Regions from separate parts of the Pantoea sp. AS142 genome, predicted to be linked through region 1. Evidence: predicted binding sites of a transcription regulator. Region 1 holds the regulator's gene; the other holds the start of a gene.
The links. Region 1 encodes Fur, which represses iron uptake genes when iron is present. Its sites were predicted from a motif close to ATAATAATGAGAACNACTATCAA; they were not measured.
Positions count from the first base shown of each region.

Region 1 (4,869 bases):
GCAGCGTGCATACCCGTTTTCCGCCGGAGCCCAATGGCTATCTGCATATTGGTCATGCGAAATCGATCTGTCTGAATTTTGGCATCGCCCAGGATTATCAGGGGCAATGTAATCTGCGTTTCGACGATACTAATCCGGTCAAAGAGGATATGGAATTCGTTGAATCCATCAAGCGTGACGTCCAGTGGCTGGGTTTTGAGTGGAGCGGTGAGGTCTGTTACTCATCAAACTATTTTGATCAGCTCTATAACTATGCTATCGAGCTGATTTCCAAAGGGCTAGCTTACGTTGATGAACTGAGTCCGGATGAGATTCGCGAATATCGCGGCACGCTTAAAGCGCCAGGAAAAAACAGTCCTTATCGCGATCGCAGCGTGGAAGAGAACCTGGCGCTGTTTGAGAAGATGCGAAACGGTGAGTTTGCCGAAGGCAGCGCCTGTCTGCGCGCCAAAATCGATATGGCCTCTAATTTCATTGTGATGCGTGATCCGGTGCTTTACCGCATCAAGTTCGCGGAACACCACCAGACCGGCAACAAGTGGTGTATCTACCCAATGTATGACTTTACCCACTGCATCTCCGATGCGCTGGAAGGCATTACGCACTCGCTGTGTACGCTGGAGTTCCAGGACAACCGCCGTCTCTATGACTGGGTACTGGATAACATCACCATTCCGGTTCATCCGCGCCAGTATGAATTCTCGCGCCTGAATCTGGAGTATGCGGTGATGTCGAAACGCAAACTGACTCAGTTGGTGATCGAGAAGCACGTCGAAGGCTGGGACGATCCGCGTATGTTGACCGTCTCAGGTTTGCGTCGTCGTGGTTACACCGCCGCTTCTATCCGTGAGTTCTGCCGTCGTATTGGCGTCACTAAGCAGGATAACATCGTGGAAATGGCCTCGCTGGAGTCCTGCATCCGCGATGATCTTAACGAGAATGCACCACGCGCCATGGCAGTTATGGATCCCCTTAAAGTGGTGATCGAAAACCTGCCAGCAGGACATAGCGAAATCATCACCATGCCCAATCATCCGGCCAAAGCGGAGATGGGCACGCGTGAAGTGCCGTTCAGCCGCGAGATCTGGATCGATCGTGCAGATTTCCGTGAAGAAGCGAACAAGCAATATAAGCGTCTGGTGCTGGGCAAAGAAGTACGCCTGCGCAACGCCTATGTGATTCGGGCTGAGCGGGTCGCCAAAGATGAAGCGGGTAATATTACCTGCATCTACTGCACCAGCGATGTAGATACGCTGAGCAAAGATCCTGCCGATGGTCGCAAGGTGAAAGGGGTGATTCACTGGGTTTCTGCGGATCACGCGCAGCCTGCTGAGTTCCGTCTGTACGACCGTCTGTTCAGTGTGCCAAACCCGGCCGCTGCAGAGGACTTCCTGGCGGTAATCAATCCCGCGTCACTGACAATCAAAAATGGTGTTGTTGAACCCAGCCTCCGCGAGGCAGAACCGACCACACCGTTCCAGTTTGAACGTGAAGGTTATTTCTGTGCTGACAGCGTTTACTCTACGCCGTCGCAGCTGGTGTTTAATCGCACCGTCGGTCTTCGTGATACCTGGACTAAAGCTGGCGAATAATTTTTTGAGGCTGGCCTCATAAAATGACAAAAGGGCGATTTATCGCCCTTTTTTGTTGCTCCGATTTTCACCATTGCCGACATTTATTCTGCATTAGGCACAACCGGTCCAATATGGCATTGTGGGAGTAATCTGAGTTTAAAAAAATTAATCAATTTCAGGATGTGAATTGTCACCATTCAGGTAGGCTATGCGCTCTCAGAGGTTGCAAAGCGGGTTGCAGAAGGAAAAAAAATGACCGTCCTCGCTCAGGAAGCCAAACACAGTGTCGTCGTTTTACATCAGCTCATTGAACGTATTTTTAATCAGCCAGTCGGATCAGACGACAGTTTTGAGCTGCTGATGTCCTATTTTCATCCTGAATTCCGCATGGTGACGCCAAAGGGCAAAGAGTACAATTTGAACGATGTCGAAGATCTTTTCCGACAGTTGCAGGGACAGCGGGAAGGCATGCGAATCGCGACCTGTGAACATGTGATCCTCTCTCATCATGAAAAAGAGATCACCGTACAGTATCGTGAAATGCAGATAATGAATGGTAATAACCAGAGCCGAATTTCGCTGGCGATTCTGGATTGCAGTAGCTCAATTCCGCGCTGGCGTTATTTGCAGGAAACGCTGGTCGCCTGACTGACAGCAGAAAAGCAACGAAAAAAACCGGTGAATTCACCGGTTTATTTTCATGACACACCCGTTTTACTGGTCGTGCAGGGTTTCGTCTTCACGACAATCGCCCAACGTACAGTGCCCATACAGATAGAGGCTGTGGTTGGTTAGCTTGATGCCATGGCGTGTCGCGATTTCACGCTGACGGGTTTCGATCGACTCATCGCTGAACTCAATAACCTTGCCGCAATCCAGGCAGATCAGATGATCGTGATGATGCTGCTGCGTCAGTTCGAAGACAGATTTGCCGCCTTCAAAGTTGTGGCGGGTCACAATACCGGCGTCATCAAACTGGTTCAGAACACGGTAAACGGTAGCCAGGCCAATCTCTTCGCCGATGTCGATCAGGCGTTTATACAAATCTTCCGCACTGACGTGATGGCACTCAGGTTCCTGAAGCACTTCCAGAATTTTCAATCTGGGCAGCGTTACTTTCAGGCCAGCCTTCTTTAATGCGGTGTTGTTGTCAGTCATGCGGATTTTGTCCTGTTACTAATATTCACTTTTGTGGCTTGTCGCCTTGAATGTCGATCTATGCTCATTCTCATTTGCGTCTCATTATAGAACCGAAGCGATGAAATGAAAACCAGAGGGCGTGCCTGAATCATCATGGGCTATAGGGATGGGTCACCGGGCCGGGGAAGATTCTGGCAGATGTCTGTTAGTCCATCGCTTAGTCTTGCCGCCTGAGAAATAAGCGGAAGATCGATGCGGGTATTCTACAGATTAAACGGAGAAAGTTAAAAAAATGTGGCTATTATTTCTATAGGAATTTCCATTGCCTCAATGTGAGCTGGCGCTCACATTGGGTCGGGTAGGATCAGGCTTCGATGATCTCTTTCAGCTGCAGTTCATCAAAAATTTGCTTAACCCACAGTTCTACTCGCTGGCTGGTCAGTTCAGGCTGGCGATCTTCGTCAATGGCCAGACCCAGGAAGTGGGTATCATCGGCCAGACCTTTTGAGGCCTCAAAATGGTAGCCTTCAGTCGGCCAGTGTCCCACAATCACGGCGCCGTGCGGCTCGATGATGTCGCGGATAGTGCCCATCGCATCACAGAAGTACTCTGCGTAATCTTCCTGGTCGCCGCAGCCAAACAGCGCAACCAGTTTGCCGTTAAAATCGATCTCTTCCAGCGTCGGGAAAAAGTCATCCCAGTCGCACTGCGCTTCACCGTAGTACCAGGTCGGAATACCCAACAGCAGGATATCAAACGCTTCCAGATCTTCTTTTGTACTTTTCGCGATGTCATGCACTTCTGCAACGTCTTTACCCAGCTGTTTCTGGATCATTTTTGCAATGTTTTCGGTGTTGCCGGTATCGCTGCCAAAGAAGATGCCTACGAGTGCCATGAGTAAAATAACCTCTTAAATCCTGATGATATGATGTGTGCCGCAGCACAATTCAGCGAATAATAGCAGACGAGACAAACCCGCGGAACGGTTAAAGCCTCGACATTTGCTCCTGCGTGCGATTTGCCCGCATTAATCCAGTTTGAGCTGCGCCAGTAGTATCTGTTCAATCAGTTCGCTACGGCTAAGATTGCGCTGTTCTGCCAGCGTATTGAGTGCATCGACGGCTTCACTGTTCATTTTCAGTTCGACACGACGAAGTCCGCGTCCTTTGTCACGTTTCAGTTGATTGCGCTTGTTAATGCGCAGTTGTTCATCACGCGAAAGCGGACTGGTTTTGGGTCGACCAGGACGGCGCTCATCAGCAAAGAGATCGAGCGTCGTGCGGTCAGTCTGTTCTTTTGCCATGGCTTAGTAAAACTGAATGGGGGCGGGCGCCAGACACTCACCGCGCAGATTATAAATTATTGGCCATTGCCGCAGCAAAACTGACCCGCGGCAAAATTTTAGCGCGCCATCATACTTCACGCTTACTCCGGACGCCAATCCTAAACTTTTGCCGCCATCTATTTGCTTTTAAAGCGCAAAGAAGCGTCGGACAGTGCGCAAAACGGCATCGGGTTTCTCTGCATGAACCCAATGTCCTGCGCCACCAATCACATGCGCCTGAGCGGCCGGAAATTGCTGCAGCAAGGCATCACGATAACGGTTATCCAGGTAACTGGAATCGCCGCCGCGAATAAACAGTGCCGGATGATCCCACGCAGGAACCGGCTGCCAGCCAGAAATCGTGGTGTAGTTGTCCCACAGCACCGGTACGTTGAAGCGCCACTCACCCTCCTGAAATGATTTCAGCAGGAACTGGATTACCCCTTCTTCTTCGATCACCGTGCGCATAATGCGGGCCGCCTCGCTGCGAGATGAGACACCCGCATCGGTTACGGCACGAATGCCAGAAAATATCTGGTCATGGCGGCGGGTCTGGTAATCCACCGGGGCGATATCAATCATCACCAGTCGCTCAATGCGTTCCGGCACCAGCGCGCTCATGGTCATGGCGATTTTACCGCCCATCGAGTGACCAATCACTGCGACGCGATCAATGCCATGTGCATCCAGCGTATCGACCATATCCTGCGCCATTACAGCGTAGTTCATCGCGTCAGATTGTGGTGAGAGTCCGTGGTTGCGGACATCGACCTGCATTAGGGGGCCGGCATCTTTCAGCCCGCGCGCCAGCACGCCAAGGTTATCGAGACT
Region 1 covers NZ_JBBCMO010000001.1:276,438-281,306, forward strand. Annotated here, with positions in the region: gene glnS (glutamine--tRNA ligase) at 1-1,592, shown strand, start outside; gene WFO64_RS01430 (hypothetical protein) at 1,827-2,222, shown strand; gene fur (ferric iron uptake transcriptional regulator) at 2,289-2,732, opposite strand; gene fldA (flavodoxin FldA) at 3,079-3,609, opposite strand; gene ybfE (LexA regulated protein) at 3,742-4,017, opposite strand; gene ybfF (esterase) at 4,186-4,869, opposite strand, start outside.

Region 2 (4,869 bases), on a different contig from region 1:
GCCGGTGGCCTGCATTGCCTGCTGAACAGCCGCCTCATCCTCCTGTCGCCAGCGCCCAAACAACGACTGGTGCGGATAACGCCCACGCGCCACCAGCTCACTGACGCTGATGCCCGCTGGCGCATTCGAACTTTGCGGTAGCAGCCCCAGTCGGCGCGCCACCTCTTTGGTCGCGTAATGAGCAATCGTATTGCCATCCAGCAGCACCTCACCTTTCAGGGGCGAGACCAGACGGCATAAGGTGCGCAGCAGCGTCGATTTTCCGCAGGCGTTGGGGCCAATAATAACGGTCAATTCACCGTCGGGGATCGCGACGGTGAGATTCTCCGCCACGATTTTTTTGTCATACCCCAGCGTCAGCGCGTCGCCCTGCAAACGTGTTTTCACTGTCATTGGCGTCCAGCCTCCCGCACCAATAGAGCAATCAGATAGAGCCCACCCAGGCTAACCGTGATAACGCCAACCGGCAGCTGATAAGGCAGGAAAAAGTGCTGCGCAGCGTAATCCGCGGCGGTTAACAGCAGCGCGCCGCACAAGGCAGCCAGAGGCAGCGCACCATGGATGCCACCACTGAGCCGCCGGGCAATCTGTGGTGCCAGCAGTGCAATAAAAGAGATGGGACCGACCAGCGCGGTAGAGGCGGCGGTGAGAATCACGCCCGTCAGCATCAGCATGACGCGGCTGCGTTCAACCGGTACGCCCAGCGCGCAGGCGGTGTCGTCACCCATCTCCAGCAGATGCATGCGCCGGGCCAGCATGCCTGTTGCCAGCAGCGCCAACAGCAGCACGGTAATCACCGGCGTGGTTTTCGCCCAGGTAATGCCGTTAAGTGATCCTGCGCTCCAGAGTCCGGCGCTCAGTGCCGCCTCCAGTGATGCGCTGATAATCAGCCAGCTGTTCAGCGCCATCAGCAGTGCCCGCACGCTGATGCCCACAATAATCAGACGAAAAGTCTCCACGCCGTTGCGCCAGCTGAATAGCCAGACCACGCCCGCCGTGAGCAGCCCGCCAGCCAGTGCCGCCAGCGTCATCCCTTCCATGTTCTGCTGGAACAGTACCAGCGCCACCAGCACACCGCTATAAGCGCCGGTATTGAAACCCAGAATATCGGGACTGCCCAGTGGATTGCGCAGGAGCGACTGAAAAATCGCCCCGCTTACGCCCAGCGCCGCACCAATCAGCAGCGCCACCATGACGCGCGGCAGACGCCACTCCAGCACAATCAGCTGAATATTGCGCGCCGCCTCACCGTTGAGAAGTGCCCATAACTGGCTGGCAGAAATTGGCAAAGTACCGCGCGTAATACCCATAAAAGCCAACACCCCGCAGGCCGCCAGCAGCAGCAGCGCATTGATTATCACCCGTTTCATATCTGCCCTCTTCCCAGCTTGCGACGCACCAGCACAATCAGCATCGGCGCACCGAGAATGGCTGTGACAATCGACACGCGCAGTTCACCCGGCACCAGCAGTCGTCCCAGAATATCGGCGGCCAGCAGCAGACAGGGGGTAATAAGGAGGGTTCCCGGCAGCATCCAGCGATGATCGTTACCCAGCAGCCAGCGTGCCAGATGCGGCGTCATTAAGCCGACAAAGGCGATGGGCCCAACAGCGGCTGTCGCCGCCCCACTCAGTAGCGCAATAGCCAGCAATCCCACCAGTTGAGTGCGCACCACACGGGTGCCAAGCGCGGTTGCCATATCCCCGCCCATACTCAGGCTGTTGAGCGAACGCGCCAGCAGTAGCGCCAGAAGGCTACCGACCACTACCGCCGGAAAGGTAGTGCGCAGAAGGGCAAAATCGCGGATATCCAGCGAGCCACTGTGCCAGAAACGCAGATGATCGTAGATGTCAGGATTGAGCAGCGATAAACCAGAGGTTAACCCCTCCAGCACCGCGCCCAGCGCCACGCCTGCCAGCGTCAGACGTACCGGATTAACGCGGCCACCGCCCAGCGCACCGGTCAGCGCCACCAGCAGGGAGGCCAGCAGTGCGCCCGTAAAGGCAAAGCCTAGCCAGTCAGCGGGGGAATCGGCGCCAGACAGGGCGATGCCCAGCACCACCGCAAAACCCGCACCGGCATTAATGCCCAGAATGCCGGGATCGGCCAGCGGATTGCGCGTCAGGCTCTGCATCAGCGCGCCCGCCAGACCTAAACTGATCCCGGCCAGCAGACCCGCCAGGGTGCGCGGCAGTCGGGCATCGCGCACGATGACACAATCGACGCGGTTACAGTCGCTGAATAAGGCCTGCGTGACATCATGAAAGGGGATAGATTTGGCACCCAGCATCAGGCTGAGCACGAGAAGCAACAACAGCAGCATCCCTGAACCTGCTATTGCACGGAGTTGACGCATAACGTTTAAACCTTCACCGATTCAATGAGATCGCAGCACGAGTCATTATGATAATGATACTTGTTATCGTTCTTAGCCGTTTTTTGTATGTTACCATGACTCCCGGACTCAATGATGAGGAAAATGGGTGCAAAAAAGCGACGTTATGAACAAACCCTCCCACTTTATCGATCTCAGCCTGCTGAGAACCCACCCCGCCTTTCGCGCCATTTTTATCGCCCGCTTTATCTCCATCGTCGCCCTCGGCATGCTGGCGGTGGCGGTACCGGTTCAGATTCAGCAACTGACGCAGTCGCCGCTGCTGGTGGGTCTGGCGGTGACGCTGGCCGGTGCCGGCATGTTTATCGGCCTGCTGACCGGCGGCGTGCTGGCGGATCGCTATGAGCGCCGCCGTCTGATCCTGTTTGCCCGATCCACTTGTGGCCTGGGCTTTGTCGCCTTATGCATCAATGCCCTGCTCCCTTCGCCATCGGTGATCGCCGTCTTTGTGCTGGGACTGTGGGATGGTTTTTTCGGCGCGATAGGCGTCACCGCGCTGCTGGCGGCGACTCCGGCGCTGGTCGGGCGTGAAAATCTGATGAAAGCAGGTGCGATTACCATGCTGACGGTGCGATTTGGTGCGATTCTCTCCCCCGCCATTGCCGGACTGGTCATCGCGCAGGGCAGTGTGGCATGGAACTACGGGCTGGCGGCGTTTGGCACGCTGCTGACGGTCTTAACCCTGCTGCGGTTACCGCGGCTTGCGCCACCGCCGCAGCCGCGTGAACATCCGCTGAAAGCACTGGCCAGCGGCGTGCAATTCCTGTTTGCCAGCCCGATCGTTGGCATGGCGGCGCTGGTCGGTGCGCTGGTGACGTTAGCCAGTGCGGTGCGCGTGCTCTATCCGGCGCTGGCGCCACACTGGCAGGTGGGACTGAGGGAGTTAGGGCTGATGTATGCCGCCGTTCCGCTGGGTGCTGCCACAGGTGCCCTCACCAGCGGACGGCTGGCACAATCGCCGCAGCCGGGCCGCCTGATTCTGGCCAGTGCCATCGCTGCCTTTATCGCGCTGGCTCTGTTCAGCCTGATGCCGTGGTTCAGCGCGAGTCTGGTCTGCCTGGCGGCCTTTGGCTATTTCAGTGCCATCAACAGCCTGGTGCAGTACGCGATGATCCAGACGCTGACGCCTGATGCGCTGCTTGGCAGGATCAACAGCCTCTGGACCGCGCAGAATGTCACCGGCGATGCGATAGGTGCAGCGATGATTGGCGCGATGGGTTCACTGCTGTTGCCGCAGCAGGCGGCCAGCCTGTTTGGTCTGGCAGCCACCGTGCTGGGCATCAGCATGTGGCTGCTGATGGCGCGTCTGCGTCGCTATCAACCGCCTGCACCGGCGGAAAGAGGATCATGATTTAACGAACAGCGTCTCCAGCCGCGTCAGCAAATTGCTGGCGCTGTAGTAGTCGAGCCGGAAGCTATCCAGCCCCAGCGCATAAACCGCTTTTGCGCGCACAGCTGGGGTCTGCGCAAGGAAAGGGTTGCTCATCACCTGTGCGGCGGTGGGCTCTTCAGCGGCAAACAGCAGATATGATTGACCATTAAGGCCTGCCGCCAGATTTTCTCCTGACAGTTGCAGGATATCTTTACGCTGTCCCATGCTGTGACCAGACTGAAGAGTGGCCGGCGGCGTCGCCAGAGTGAAGCCCAGTTGCTGCAGTAATTTCCCCTGCGCCGACGCATCCGTCCACAGATTGACTGCCCGGCCATCCCCGTTCCACACCATCGCTGAAACCGGCTGCGGCGGCAGGGTCAGCTTCGCTTTCAGAGCCTTTTCTCGTGCCTCAAACTCAGCTTTCCGGGCGGCAGCTTCCGCTTCATGCCCGGTCGCCTCACCCAGCAACGTCACCAGTTGCTGCCAGCTTTTATCGTCGTAATTCACCACCAGCACCGGCGCAATCGCCGCGAGCTGATCGACCAGTTTGATCGCCGAATCATTCCCGGTGGCGCTGACCACAATCAGGTCTGGCGCTTCAGCAGCAATCGCTTCTGCACTGGGCTCACCAATGTAGAGACGTTTTACGCCGCGCTGTTTGGCCACTTCGCCCCACTGACGGAAGAATCCCTGCTTATCAGCCAGCCGACTGCCGGGTGCGGTTGCGCCACTGGCGACGACCGGCGCATCAATCGCCAGCAGCGAGCCGGTCAGGGTAACGCTGGTCGAAACAATGCGCATGGGTGCCTGGGTCAGCGTGATATTGCCTGTTGCCCCGGCGACAGTTCGCGGCCAGCCGGTCTGGGCAGCAGCGGTAACGCTGAACAGGCAAATACTCAGGAAAAACAGCGCTATCGCCGATGTGACACCATGTTTAGTCATAACTTTTCGTCCACTTCACTGGGGTGAGTTTAGAGGCTCTTTGTGCTGATTTAACCGGAAAATGCAGCCGAATCGCCGCGTATTTATTGACACTTTCAGCTAATCAACGTAGGTTACTGGCCATCAATACAAATGATAATCATTATTAGTTATCTTATCG
Region 2 covers NZ_JBBCMO010000004.1:124,938-129,806, forward strand. Annotated here, with positions in the region: gene WFO64_RS10005 (ATP-binding cassette domain-containing protein) at 1-393, opposite strand, end outside; gene fepG (iron-enterobactin ABC transporter permease) at 390-1,370, opposite strand; gene fepD (Fe(3+)-siderophore ABC transporter permease) at 1,367-2,356, opposite strand; gene entS (enterobactin transporter EntS) at 2,502-3,746, shown strand; gene fepB (Fe2+-enterobactin ABC transporter substrate-binding protein) at 3,741-4,709, opposite strand.
Region 2: fepD (Fe(3+)-siderophore ABC transporter permease) is a predicted target of Fur. The motif match lies at 2,404-2,426, and genes of this name have one in related genera.